Pleomorphomonas sp. PLEO: one gene and its partner. The protein of the gene in region 1 interacts with the protein of each later gene in a pairwise test. Links are inferred from orthologs where the notes say so. Each region holds a gene or a part of one and is shown on either strand. Other genes may lie near its edges.

Region 1 (8,347 bases):
TATGAACTGGAGCCGGCGCCGGGCATCAAGTCCTCCCGCGTCATCGGCCTCGCCGACGACATCGCCCGATCGATGAGTGCCATCGCGGCTCGCGTCGCGGTCATTCCGGGCAAGAATGCCATCGGCATCGAGCTACCCAACCAGCGGCGCGAGATGGTCTACCTGCGCGAGTTGATTGCCAGCCAGGACTTCGAAAAATTCAAGGGGCGACTGGCGCTCGGCCTCGGCAAGACCATCGGCGGCGAGCCGGTGATCATCGATCTTGCCCGCACCCCGCACATGCTGGTGGCCGGCACGACCGGTTCGGGCAAGTCGGTGTCGATCAACACCATGATCCTCAGCCTTCTCTATCGGATGACGCCAGAGGAATGTCGGCTGATCATGATCGACCCGAAAATGCTGGAACTCTCCGTTTACGACGGCATTCCGCACCTGCTGACGCCGGTGGTCACCGATCCACGCAAGGCAATCGTCGCGCTGAAATGGACGGTCCGGGAGATGGAGGACCGCTACAAGAAGATGTCCAAGGTGGGCGTGCGCAACATCGAGGGCTTCAATGCCCGGGTGGCGCAGGCGATCGAGCGTGGCGAGAGCATCAATCGCACCGTCCAGACTGGCTTCGACAAGGAGACGGGCGAGCCCATCTTCGAAACCGAGGAAATGGAGCTCAAGCCGCTGCCGTTCATCGTCGTGATCATCGACGAGATGGCAGACTTGATGATGGTGGCCGGCAAGGAAATCGAAGGGGCGGTGCAACGGCTCGCCCAGATGGCCCGCGCTGCCGGCATTCACGTGATCATGGCGACGCAGCGCCCCTCGGTGGACGTCATCACCGGCACCATCAAGGCTAACTTCCCGACGCGCATCTCCTTCCAAGTGACGTCGAAGATCGACAGTCGCACCATCCTTGGCGAGCAGGGCGCCGAACAGCTGCTTGGCCAGGGCGACATGCTGTACATGCAGGGCGGCGGACGCATTCAGCGTGTCCATGGCCCGTTCGTCTCCGACGGCGAGGTGGAGGCGATCGTCGCTCATCTCAAGACGCAAGGAACGCCCGATTACCTCGAGGCCATCACGGCCGATGACGAGGAAGACAGCGGCGGCGGTGACGTTGCTCCGGTCGATGAAAACGCCGATCTCTACGATCAGGCGGTGGCGCTGGTGTTGCGCGACAAGCGCGCCACCACGAGCTACATCCAGCGCCGGCTCGGCATTGGCTACAACCGTGCCGCCTCGCTCATCGAGCGGATGGAAAAGGAAGGGTTGGTCGGTCCCCCCAACCATGCGGGCAAGCGCGAGATCCTGATGCGCGCCGAGGAAGATTGACGGCGACCATCCGGAACGAGACAAAGGGCGTCTTCCTTGCGCGGGAAGACGCCCTTTTTCATGTGTTCGGTGGTGCCGATGGACCGCATTCTGATCTCCGCCTGCCTGCTCGGCCGGCCAGTCCGTTATGACGGCGCCGGCAAACGGCTCGACGATCCGCGCCTCGAGCGTTGGCAGGCCGAAGGGCGGCTGGTGCCGGTTTGCCCCGAGCTGATGGGTGATCTTTCGGTGCCCCGGCCGGCGGCGGAAATCGTCGGCGGCTCCGGCGCGGATGTGCTGGCGGGACGGGCTCGCGTCGTAACTGTCACGGGAGAGGATGTTACGGCCGCCTTCGTTGCCGGTGCTGAGGCGGCGCTCGAGTACGCCCGTCGCAGTGGCTGCGTTTATGCGCTCCTCATCGACCGCAGCCCGTCCTGTGGCAGTCTCAGTATCTATGACGGCAGCTTCTCAGGCCGGCGACTGGAGGGAGCCGGTGTCACCGCCGCGCTTCTCGCGGCACACGGCATCGGCGTTTTCGCCGATCACGACATCGATCGTCTTGCCAAGATCGTCGACGTCGGCTTGTTGAGGGAACCCGACGCGGGGTGAGGGCGTTGTCTCTTCCGCCGGCCGTACGGCCGGATCGGACTTCCTGACGGAGACCCCCATGGCAGACAGCATCCTCGTTCTCGGCGCCACCGGCACCATCGGCCAGTTGGTCGTGTCCGAATTGGTGGCAAAAGGCGAAATCGTCAAGGCGGCCTCCCTGGACGGGCAAACGCACCCGGAAGCTGAGGTCCTGCGGTTCGATTTTCGTGATCCGTCCAGCATCGCTCCGCTATTCGAGGGGGTCGACCGCGTCTTTGTTCTGATGCCGTCGGCACCGCTCGACGTTATCGCCGCGTTGATGCCGGTGATGCGGCACGTGGTCGACCGTAAAATCAAGGCGGTTCTGCTGTCCACCATCGCCGCCGATGTTTCCGAGGACAATCCCTATCGCCGTCTCGAATTGGTTCTGGAAAACTCCGGTCTTCCTTTCGTCATCCTTCGGGCCAACTGGTTCGCCGACAACTTCCGGACTGTCTGGAAGGACGATGTCAGCAAGGGCGAACTGGCGCTGCCGACCGACGAGGGGCTGATCAGCTTTGTCGATGGTCGTGACGTGGCCGCCGCCGCTGCCGCTGCGCTGACCAGTTCAGACTTCGATGGTCAGACGCTGGTCCTCACCGGTCCCGCGGCTCTTCCGTTGTCGCGCGCGGCGGAAGTCATGAGCCACGTTACGGGCCGGCGTGTCACCTTCCGGCCGATCTCCATCGCTGATTACGAAGCGCGCCTAGTGGCGGAGGAGATTCCCGAACAGCAAATTGCCGAGCGGGTCGCCGAGTTCGATACGATCCGCGACGGTAAGGCATCGATCGTTAGCCCTGCCATCGAGAAGATGACCGGCCGTCCGCCTCGCTTCTTTGAAACCTTCGTCAAGGATCACGCGACCGACTTCGTTGGTGTCTGATCTTGTTGTGGGATTTCATCGATCCTGTCGCGGTCTGACGGAAAACGCCGGCCTCGGCATTCCAAAGCATTGACCCTAGGGACCGTTTCTGATGATGGTCATGCCGTAAGTTTTTCGCGCGGTCGCGTGCTCTTGGCACCGTTGACCCGCGACAGGCGTGGATCTGAACAGAAGACGAGACGATGGCGACCGAGCGATACAATGCGCGCGAAGCGGAAACGCGCTGGCAGAAGGCCTGGACCGAGGCCAGGGTGTTCGAGGCGAAGAACGACGATTCGCGTCCCAAGTATTACGTGCTCGAGATGTTCCCCTATCCGTCCGGCCGCATCCACATGGGGCACGTGCGCAACTACACCATGGGTGACGTGGTCGCTCGCTACAAACGGGCCAAGGGTTTCAACGTCCTGCATCCCATGGGTTGGGACGCCTTTGGCATGCCTGCCGAAAATGCGGCGATGAAGGGCCATATTCATCCCAAGACATGGACGTACGAGAACATCGCCACCATGCGTGGCCAGTTGAAAAGCATGGGCCTGTCGCTCGACTGGAGTCGCGAGTTCGCGACCTGCGACGAGGATTACTATACGCAGCAGCAAAAGCTGTTCCTCGACTTCATGAAGGCCGACCTCGTCGACCGTAAGAAGTCCAAGGTCAACTGGGACCCTGTCGACATGACTGTGCTCGCCAACGAGCAGGTGATCGACGGGCGTGGCTGGCGTTCCGGCGCTTTGGTCGAACAGCGTGAGCTGACGCAGTGGTTCCTGAAGATCTCCGACTATTCCGATGAGCTGCTGTCGGCTCTCGACTCGCTCGACCGCTGGCCGGAAAAAGTCCGGACCATGCAGAAGAACTGGATTGGCCGGTCGGAAGGCTTGAGGGTTCGGTTCGAGATCGACGGTCCGGCGGTCGCCGACGAGTCGACCATCGAGGTGTTCACCACGCGTCCCGACACGCTGTTCGGCATGAGCTTCCTGGCTCTTTCCGCCGATCATCCGGTGGCGAAAGCGTTTGCCGACAAGGATCCGGCGGTTGCCGCTTTCTGTGAGGAGTGCCTGCGTATCGGCACCTCGGCGGCGGCGCTCGAGACGGCCGAGAAAAAGGGCCTTGCAACCGGCCTGTCCGTGAAGCACCCCTTCAACGGTCAGAGCTACCCGGTGTACATCGCCAATTTCGTGCTGATGGATTACGGCACCGGCGCCATCTTCGGCTGTCCGGCCCACGATCAGCGCGACCTTGATTTCGCTCGCAAATACGGCTTGACCGTTACGCCCGTTGTTCTGCCCGAAGGTGCCGACCCCGCCGCTTTCGCGGTGGGCGACGTCGCCTATACCGACGATGGCAAACTGTTCAACTCCGACTTCCTTGATGGCATGGACGTGGAAGCGGCCAAGAACCTGGTGGCGAGTAAACTCGAAGCGACGACGCTGCATGGTGCGCCTTCGGCCAAGCGGCAGGTGAACTATCGCTTGCGTGACTGGGGTATTTCGCGCCAGCGCTATTGGGGCTGCCCCATCCCGGTCATCCACTGCGAGGACTGCGGTGTGGTGCCTGTGCCGGCCAAGGATCTGCCGGTTCGCTTGCCGGAGGATGTCGAGTTCGACCGTCCCGGCAATCCACTCGACCGGCATCCGACCTTTACCAAATGCGTCTGTCCCGAGTGCGGCAAGCCGGCTCGGCGCGAGACCGATACCATGGACACCTTCGTTGACTCGTCCTGGTATTACAGCCGGTTCACCGAGCCGCGCGCTCAGACGCCGACCGTGCCGGAAGTGGTCAATTCCTGGCTGCCGGTCGACCAGTATATTGGCGGCATCGAACACGCCATTCTGCATCTGCTTTATTCGCGCTTCTTCACCCGCGCGATGAAGAAGTGCGGTCACGTCGGGTTCGACGAGCCCTTCCGTGGCCTGTTTACCCAGGGAATGGTGGTGCATGAGACCTATCAGTCGGAAAGCGGCGAATGGCTGTCGCCGGCTGATATCGAAATCGTCGAGGAGGCTAGCGCCCGCAAGGCGCGACTGATCGGCTCGGGTGCGCCGGTCAAGATCGGCCCGATCGAGAAGATGTCGAAGTCGAAGAAGAATACTGTCGACCCCACCGATATCATCGACAGCTTCGGTGCCGATACCGCCCGCTGGTTCATGTTGTCCGACAGCCCGCCGGAGCGCGATGTCGAGTGGACCGAGGCTGGGGCTCAGGGCACCGCCCGCTTCCTGCAGCGCGTCTGGCGCATCGTATCCGAGGCCTCCGAACTGGTCCCGATCGCCGAGCGGGCCGAAGGCGGCGACAGGTTGGCGCTGTCTCTGCGCAAGGCGGCGCACAAAGCTCTGGCCGCCGTTGAGGAGAATGTCGAGGGTCTGCGCTTCAACGTTGCGTTGGCCAAGATCTACGAGTTGGTCAACACGTTGGCCGGAGCGCTTACCAATGATAAGGCGCTGCTGGCCACCGATGGCGCCGCCGCGACCGCTTTGGTCGAGGCAACCGGTCTGCTCGTCCGCATGATGGCACCGATGACACCGCATCTTGCCGAGGAAAGCTGGGCAGCGCTCGGCCACGACGGATTGGTGGCGCTTGCCGATTGGCCGACCGTCGACCAAGCTCTGCTGGTCGAGGACGAGGTGACGCTGCCGGTGCAGGTCAACGGCAAGAAGCGCGCCGACATTACCGTGGCACGCACTGCCACGCCCGCCGAGGTGGAAGCCGAGGTGTTGAAGCTCGAAGCCGTGATAAAGGCGCTCGACGGCAAGAGCCCGAAGAAGGTCATCGTCGTCGCCCAGAGGATCGTCAATGTGGTCGTCTGATCTCCTTCGCCGCGGCGCCCTAGTATTAGCGGCCGGCGCTCTTCTCGCTGCCTGTCAGGTGCGCCCCGTTTACGCGCCGATCGGCTCGCCCGCGGCGGGTGGTAAACCGGCAATGGTGACGGAACTCGCTTCGATTGCCATCGACACGCAGACCGATCGCGTGCCGCAGGCTCTGATGAATGAGCTAATCTTCCAGCTGCGTGGCGGCAGCGCGCTGGTGGCACCCAAGTATCGCCTGCATCTCGTCCTGACGACAGGCGTCTCGGAGCTCGCCATTCGTGCCAGCGAAGATATCGCGGTGGCCAAACTGGTGTCGCTTACGACGACTTACACGCTGACCGAGATCGCTACTGGCCGGGTGGTTACATCGGACAATATCTACACCACCTCTCCCTTCGACGTCACATCGCAGCGTTATGCCAACGTTCGAGCACAGCAGGATGCCGAGGAGCGAGCGGCGCGGGCAGCGGCGGCCGACATTCGCTTGCGTTTGTCGTCGGCGCTGATCGGCAAGGGCTGAGGCAATGGTGGCGGCGCGCGCTCAGGAGGCCGATCGCCTCGTTGCGCGGCCGCCGCAGGATGTTGTGTTCTATCTGGTCTATGGGCCGGATACCGGGCTTGTTTCCGAGCGCGCCAGAACCATCGCCGCTGCCTTTTCGGACCCCAGCGATCCCTTCGCCTTGGTTCGCATCGAAGCCTCCGAACTGACGGCCAACCCGACGCGGCTCGCCGACGAGGCCTATGCGGTGTCGATGTTCTCGAGCCGACGGGCAATCCTTTTGCGTGACGGTGGAGGACGCGCGGATCTCGCCAGCCGCTTCCGGGCGCTGTTCAAGCAGCCCCCGCCTGATACTGCGATCGTCGTCGAGGCGGGCGATCTCAAGAAATCCAGCCCACTCAGGGTTCTGTTCGAGCAGGAAAGCCGGGCGTATGCGATCCCCTGTTTTGCCGATGACGAACGGTCGATCGGGGCGCTGATCGATGAAGAGGCAAGAGCGGCCGGCCTTTCCATCGCGTCGGAGGCTCGGGCGCTTCTGGTCTCGCTTCTAGGCGGCGATCGGTTGATGACGCGTGGCGAGATTCAGAAGCTCTGCCTGCACGCTCATGGAACCGGCACTATTACTCTTTCCGATGTCGAGGCCTTGATCGGCGACAGCTCAACCTTCGCCATTGACGAGGTGATTGACGCCGCGGCTGGTGGCGCTCTGACGGTGCTGGTCGAAGGGTTGGCCAAGGCGCGGGCCGAGGGTATCGATGCCGGCCAGATCGTCGGCGCGGCGCTTCGCCATTTCATGCTGCTCGACGAATTACGCGCCGCCGTCGATTCCGGCGTGGCCCCGGCCGATGCGGTCAATGGCGCCCGGCCGCCGGTGTTCTTCAAGCGCAAGGGCAAGGTGGAGGCCGCGCTTGGCCTGTGGCCGCCGGCTCGGCTCGCCAGGGCGGTTATCGTTCTGGGCGAAGCGGCGCGCGACGCTCGTCTCAATGCGTCGCTTGCCGCCGATATTGTCGGCGAGACACTGTTGACGCTGGCGCGCGCCGCCGATCAAGCCGCCGGCCGGCGGCGCCGATAAAGCCTCAAGCCGGACCGACATCTCCGAAAACGTCCACGACGCGCATGTATTGCCGCCGCCGGTGCAGTGGGGCCACGGCCGGCAACTCGTCGAGTGGTCGCCAGCGCCACTCGAGAAATTCCGGCGGCTCGTCGGTGTGGGCCGCCATGACCGTGATCTCGTCGTCTTTGCCGGTAAAGCGGAAGGCCGCCCAACGCTGACGCTGGCCACGGAAGGGGTGGAGCTTGTGAATTTTGGCGCCGCGAACGGGGAAGTCGTAGCTCCACCATTCGTCGGTCACGGCTATAAGGTCTGCGTTCTTGACGCCGGTCTCTTCCCAAAGTTCACGGCGTGCCGCCGCGATGATATCCTCGCCGGGGTCTATTCCGCCCTGCGGCAGCGACCAATCGGCGCCTTCGGTGAAAATCTCCGGATCCGGCCAGCCGAAGGGATTGGAGTAGGCTCTGCCGGCGAACACCAGCCCTTCGGCATTGAATAAGCAAATGCCGACATTCGGTCGATAGGGAAGGTCCGGCGAAAGCGGATCGCGCTCGGACGGGTCCGGCGGGGTTAGGGCGGCGGGGATACGGGCGCTCATGAAGGCACCGCCAGACCGGCGAAGGCTGCGGCAACCTTCTCGTAGATCGGCCGCTTGAAGGCAACGACGAGGCCTGGCACCTCGGACAGCGGCTTCCAGCCCCAGCGAGAGAACTCAGCCGGATGCGCGCCGCCTCCCGGTCTGTCGATGTCAATTTCGCCGTCATCGCCGAGAAAGCGGAAGGCGAACCACTTCTGTGTCTGGCCTCGCCACTTTCGTTGAAAGCGCCCCGTGGCCAGTTCATCGGGAACGTCGTAGCGATACCACTCCGGCGCCTCACCCAAGAGCTCGACCGAGTTTACCGAGGTCTCTTCCCAAAGTTCCCGGCGGGCGGCGTCGAGCGGCGTTTCGCCGTCGTCTATGCCACCCTGAGGCATTTGCCAGGGGGCTGAGTCGGACGCACCTTCAAGGTCGGCGCGATGGCCCACGAAGACCAGGCCTGCGCGGTTGATCAATACGGCTCCGGCACAGGGGCGGTAGGGAAGGTCGGCTCGGGAGGTCATGAATTGTCTCAATTCTGGTGGGGAACGGCAGTGATCGGTACCAGCGTAATGCCGCGCCCATCGAGACCGCTTGTCCAGCT
Region 2 (3,310 bases), 2.0 Mb from region 1 along the record:
CTGGGAAGCAGTCATGAGGAGAACAATAAAGCAACAGGGCGCCGGGGGCGAGAGCATCGTAGGCCTGAAGGAGGCCATTCTTCGGGGCGACAGTCTCGGTTAATATCTGGTAATTCGCTTGGTATTTTTCACTAACGTAGCGTATTTTTATGCAACGTATGAGGAAGGCTAGGTGTTTCTTTTCGTGTTTCAGGCTTCTTTGTTGATGTTTTGAGGGGGGTTCTGGTTTTCGTTTACTTGTCCTTCAAGGATTGAGGCTCAAATCGTCTCGTCGGCCGCCAATCAGGCCTTTTCTCAGTGGAGAGAGGACATGACCATGACATCCGATAGGATGCTTTCCGGGATCAAAAGCTATTTCGTAGGAACGCTTGCGGCCAATGCCGGCCGTGCGCTGGCGGCCTATGCGGAGGACGCGGACAACGCGGCCTGGCGGCTTGAGCCCGGCCATTATCTCGATACGGCGGGCGGCCTCGTCGCGGCGACGCCGGAATTGGCATCCCTTGCCATCTCCTGGTCGCGCGGTTGATGGTGTTCTCGGAAACTCGACTGGGGCGGGCGCCTGGGTTAGCACTCTGTGCTTCCGGCGTTTATGAACCTCAGGGTATTGGTCGAGACCGAAGTTCCCGGCCAATACCTTTTCACTTTTCGAGACGCGACTCCGGACGCAAAAACGCGGGGCACAGCCGGAGTTGCTTATGTTCGCTCCGCTCCGGATCTCGAATTCGTAGTCCTCTGTCTGATACCGGCGAGTTTCGGTGCCAGCCTCTTTGAGGCCGCTATAACCCCTTGATCCGCTCCAGCCAGGCGTCCTCGTCGATCACCTCGATGCCGAGTTCGGCGGCTTTGGTCAGCTTGGAACCGGCGCCGGGACCAGCGACCACCAGATCGGTCTTTTTCGATACCGAACCGGCCACCTTGGCGCCCAGCCGCTCGGCGGTGGCCTTGGCCTCGTCGCGCGTCATCTTCTCCAGTGAACCGGTGAAGACCACGGTCTTGCCGACCACCGGACTATTGGTGGCGACAGGCGCTTCAGCGTCGAGAGGCGTGATTTCCTTCAGCAGGGCGTCAATGGCGGCGCGGTTGTGATCCTCGCCGAAGAAATCGGTAAGTGCCTCGACCACCACGGCGCCGACGCCGTCGATGGCGTCGAGTTCGGCCAGCGTTTCCGGATCGCGGGCTGAGGCCTTCCGCATGGCGTCATAGAAATGATCCCACGATCCATAGGCGCGAGCCAAGAGCTTGGCGTTACCTTCGCCGATGTGGCGGATACCTAGGCCAAAGATCAGCCGATGAAGGTCGATCTGACGGCGCGCCTCGATGCTCTCGAACAGGTTCTTGACCGAAGTCGAGCCGAAACCGGGGAAGTTGCCGAGCCGATTGAGGCCGGTCGCCTCGCGCCTTGCCAGGGTGAAGATGTCGACCGGCATGCGGATGGAAAGGTGCTCGTCTTCCAACGCATGGAAGAATTCGATCTGCTTGTCGCCGAGGCCCTCGATGTCGAAGGCGTGGCGCGAGACGAAATGCTTGAGGCTTTCCACCTGTTGCGCCGGACAGATCAGGCCACCGGTGCAGCGGCGCACCGCGTCGACCTTGCCGGTCTTCTCGTTGATCTCCCGGGTGGCGTGGCTGCCGCAACGCGGGCAGACGGTCGGGAAGGCATAGGGCGCCGCCTCGGCCGGCCTCTGCTCGATCAGCACGTCGACCACCTGAGGGATGACGTCACCGGCCCGCTGGATCACCACCGTGTCGCCGACGCGGATGTCGCGGCCGTCGCGCAGCGGTGCGCCGTCCAGGCCGATGCCCTTGATGTAGTCCTCATTGTGCAGCGTGGCGTTGGAGACGACGACGCCGCCCACCGTCACCGGTTCGAGCTTGGCAACCGGCGTCAGCGCGCCGGTGCGGCCGACCTGAATCTCGATGGCCTTGACGGTGGTCGAGGCGCGCTCGGCCGGGAACTTGTGGGCGGTGGCCCAGCGCGGCGAGCGCGAGCGGAAGCCGAGCCGTTCTTGCAGCGCGAGACTGTCGACCTTGTAGACCACGCCGTCGATATCGTAGCCGAGGTCGGCACGCTGGCTCTCGATCAGCCGGTAATGGGCGAAAAGCTCCTCCTCGGAGTGGCAGCGCACCATCAGTGGGTTGACGGGAAAGCCCCAGTCGGCAAAGCGCTTCACCGTGTCGTATTGCGTCTGGGCCAGCGGTTCGGAGAGATCGCCCCAGGCATAGGCGAAGAAGGACAGCGGCCGGCCGGCGGTGACCTTGGCATCGAGCTGGCGCAACGAGCCGGCGGCAGCGTTGCGCGGGTTGGCGAACAGACGGCCGCTGTCGTTCATCATCCGCTCGTTGAGGGCGGCGAAGTCAGCCTTCTTCATGTAAACTTCGCCGCGCACCTCCACCACCTCGGGCGCTCCGGCTGGCAACTCTTCCGGGATTTCCTTGATCGTGCGGACGTTGGCCGTGACGTTCTCGCCCGTCGTGCCGTCGCCGCGCGTCGCCGCCGTGACCAGCCGTCCGCGCTCGTAGCGCAGCGACATTGAGAGGCCATCGATCTTCGGCTCGGCGGTGAACACCGGCGTCTCGCTGGCGCCGAGGAAGTTTCTTACCTGCTTGACGAAATCATGGAGGTCGGCCTCGCTGAACAGGTTGTCGAGCGACAGCATCGGTTTGACGTGGCGGACCTGAGAGAAGGTCTCGGAGACGGGCGCCCCCACCGCGAGAGAGGGCGAATCGGAGCGCACGAGTTCGGGAAAGCGTGCTTCGATCTCGCGGTTGCGGGCACGCAGGGCGTCATAGTCGGCGTCGGAAATCTCCGGTGCGTCGTTGCCGTGATAGAGGCGGTCGTGTCGGGCGATTTCGGCGGCAAGGCGCTGAAGTTCGGCGGCGGCCTCATCCTGCGTGAGGTCGCCTGTGGGGATGGAAGTGGTCTCGGCCGACATCGCGCGTCTCCCGCTGGGCTCGTTCTTGGCTCGGTTAAAGCCGAATATTCAGCCGGCGCGCAAGGTCTCACAAGGCGGCGACAGCCGTCGTCACCATCAGAGCGCCGGCGAAGGCGGCAAGCACCCCGGCGGTGGCCCGGTTGATGACACCGGCGCCGACATAACGCCGGCCGAGGCGACCGATGGCGAGGCCGACAAGCCCCCAGACGGCCGTCGCGAAGGCTATGGCGGCGATCGTGCCGGCCATCAGGGCCGGTGATGGCAAGCCCGGCGGCAGGATGGCGAAGGCGAGGACCAGCGCCTTCGGGTTGATCAGGGTGATGAGGAACACCCGGCGCGTCGGCATCGCCGTGCCGGAGGCCGGATCGGCGCGCCAG

Evidence for each region. Proteins that work in one complex are often made in the same cells at the same time.
Region 2: the proteins of leuS (region 1) and ligA interact in binary tests that used the Escherichia coli proteins (3 or more experiments, as listed by UniProt). The link is inferred for Pleomorphomonas sp. PLEO from one-to-one orthologs.

Annotation. Positions count from the first base shown.
Region 1 is NZ_CP166625.1:638,464-646,810, forward strand. The notes cover bases 2,638-5,816. They hold leuS (leucine--tRNA ligase), read left to right. Parts: upstream 2,638-2,997; coding sequence 2,998-5,616; downstream 5,617-5,816. Other genes in these bases: AB6N07_RS02770 (NAD(P)H-binding protein), read left to right, coding at 2,638-2,815; lptE (LPS assembly lipoprotein LptE), read left to right, coding at 5,603-5,816. In the rest of the region: AB6N07_RS02760 (DNA translocase FtsK), read left to right, coding at 1-1,326; AB6N07_RS02765 (DUF523 domain-containing protein), read left to right, coding at 1,405-1,914; more of AB6N07_RS02770, read left to right, coding at 1,973-2,637; more of lptE, read left to right, coding at 5,817-6,136; holA (DNA polymerase III subunit delta), read left to right, coding at 6,141-7,187; AB6N07_RS02790 (RNA pyrophosphohydrolase), read right to left, coding at 7,192-7,764; AB6N07_RS02795 (RNA pyrophosphohydrolase), read right to left, coding at 7,761-8,267; AB6N07_RS02800 (divergent polysaccharide deacetylase family protein), read right to left, coding at 8,276-8,347.
Region 2 is NZ_CP166625.1:2,618,935-2,622,244, forward strand. The notes cover bases 356-3,310. They hold ligA (NAD-dependent DNA ligase LigA), read right to left. Parts: upstream 2,934-3,310; coding sequence 777-2,933; downstream 356-776. Other genes in these bases: AB6N07_RS12135 (hypothetical protein), read left to right, coding at 356-526; AB6N07_RS12145 (hypothetical protein), read right to left, coding at 3,001-3,310. Also shown: AB6N07_RS12130 (ATP-dependent helicase), read right to left, coding at 1-15; more of AB6N07_RS12135, read left to right, coding at 311-355. UniProt on the Escherichia coli protein: DNA ligase that catalyzes the formation of phosphodiester linkages between 5'-phosphoryl and 3'-hydroxyl groups in double-stranded DNA using NAD as a coenzyme and as the energy source for the reaction.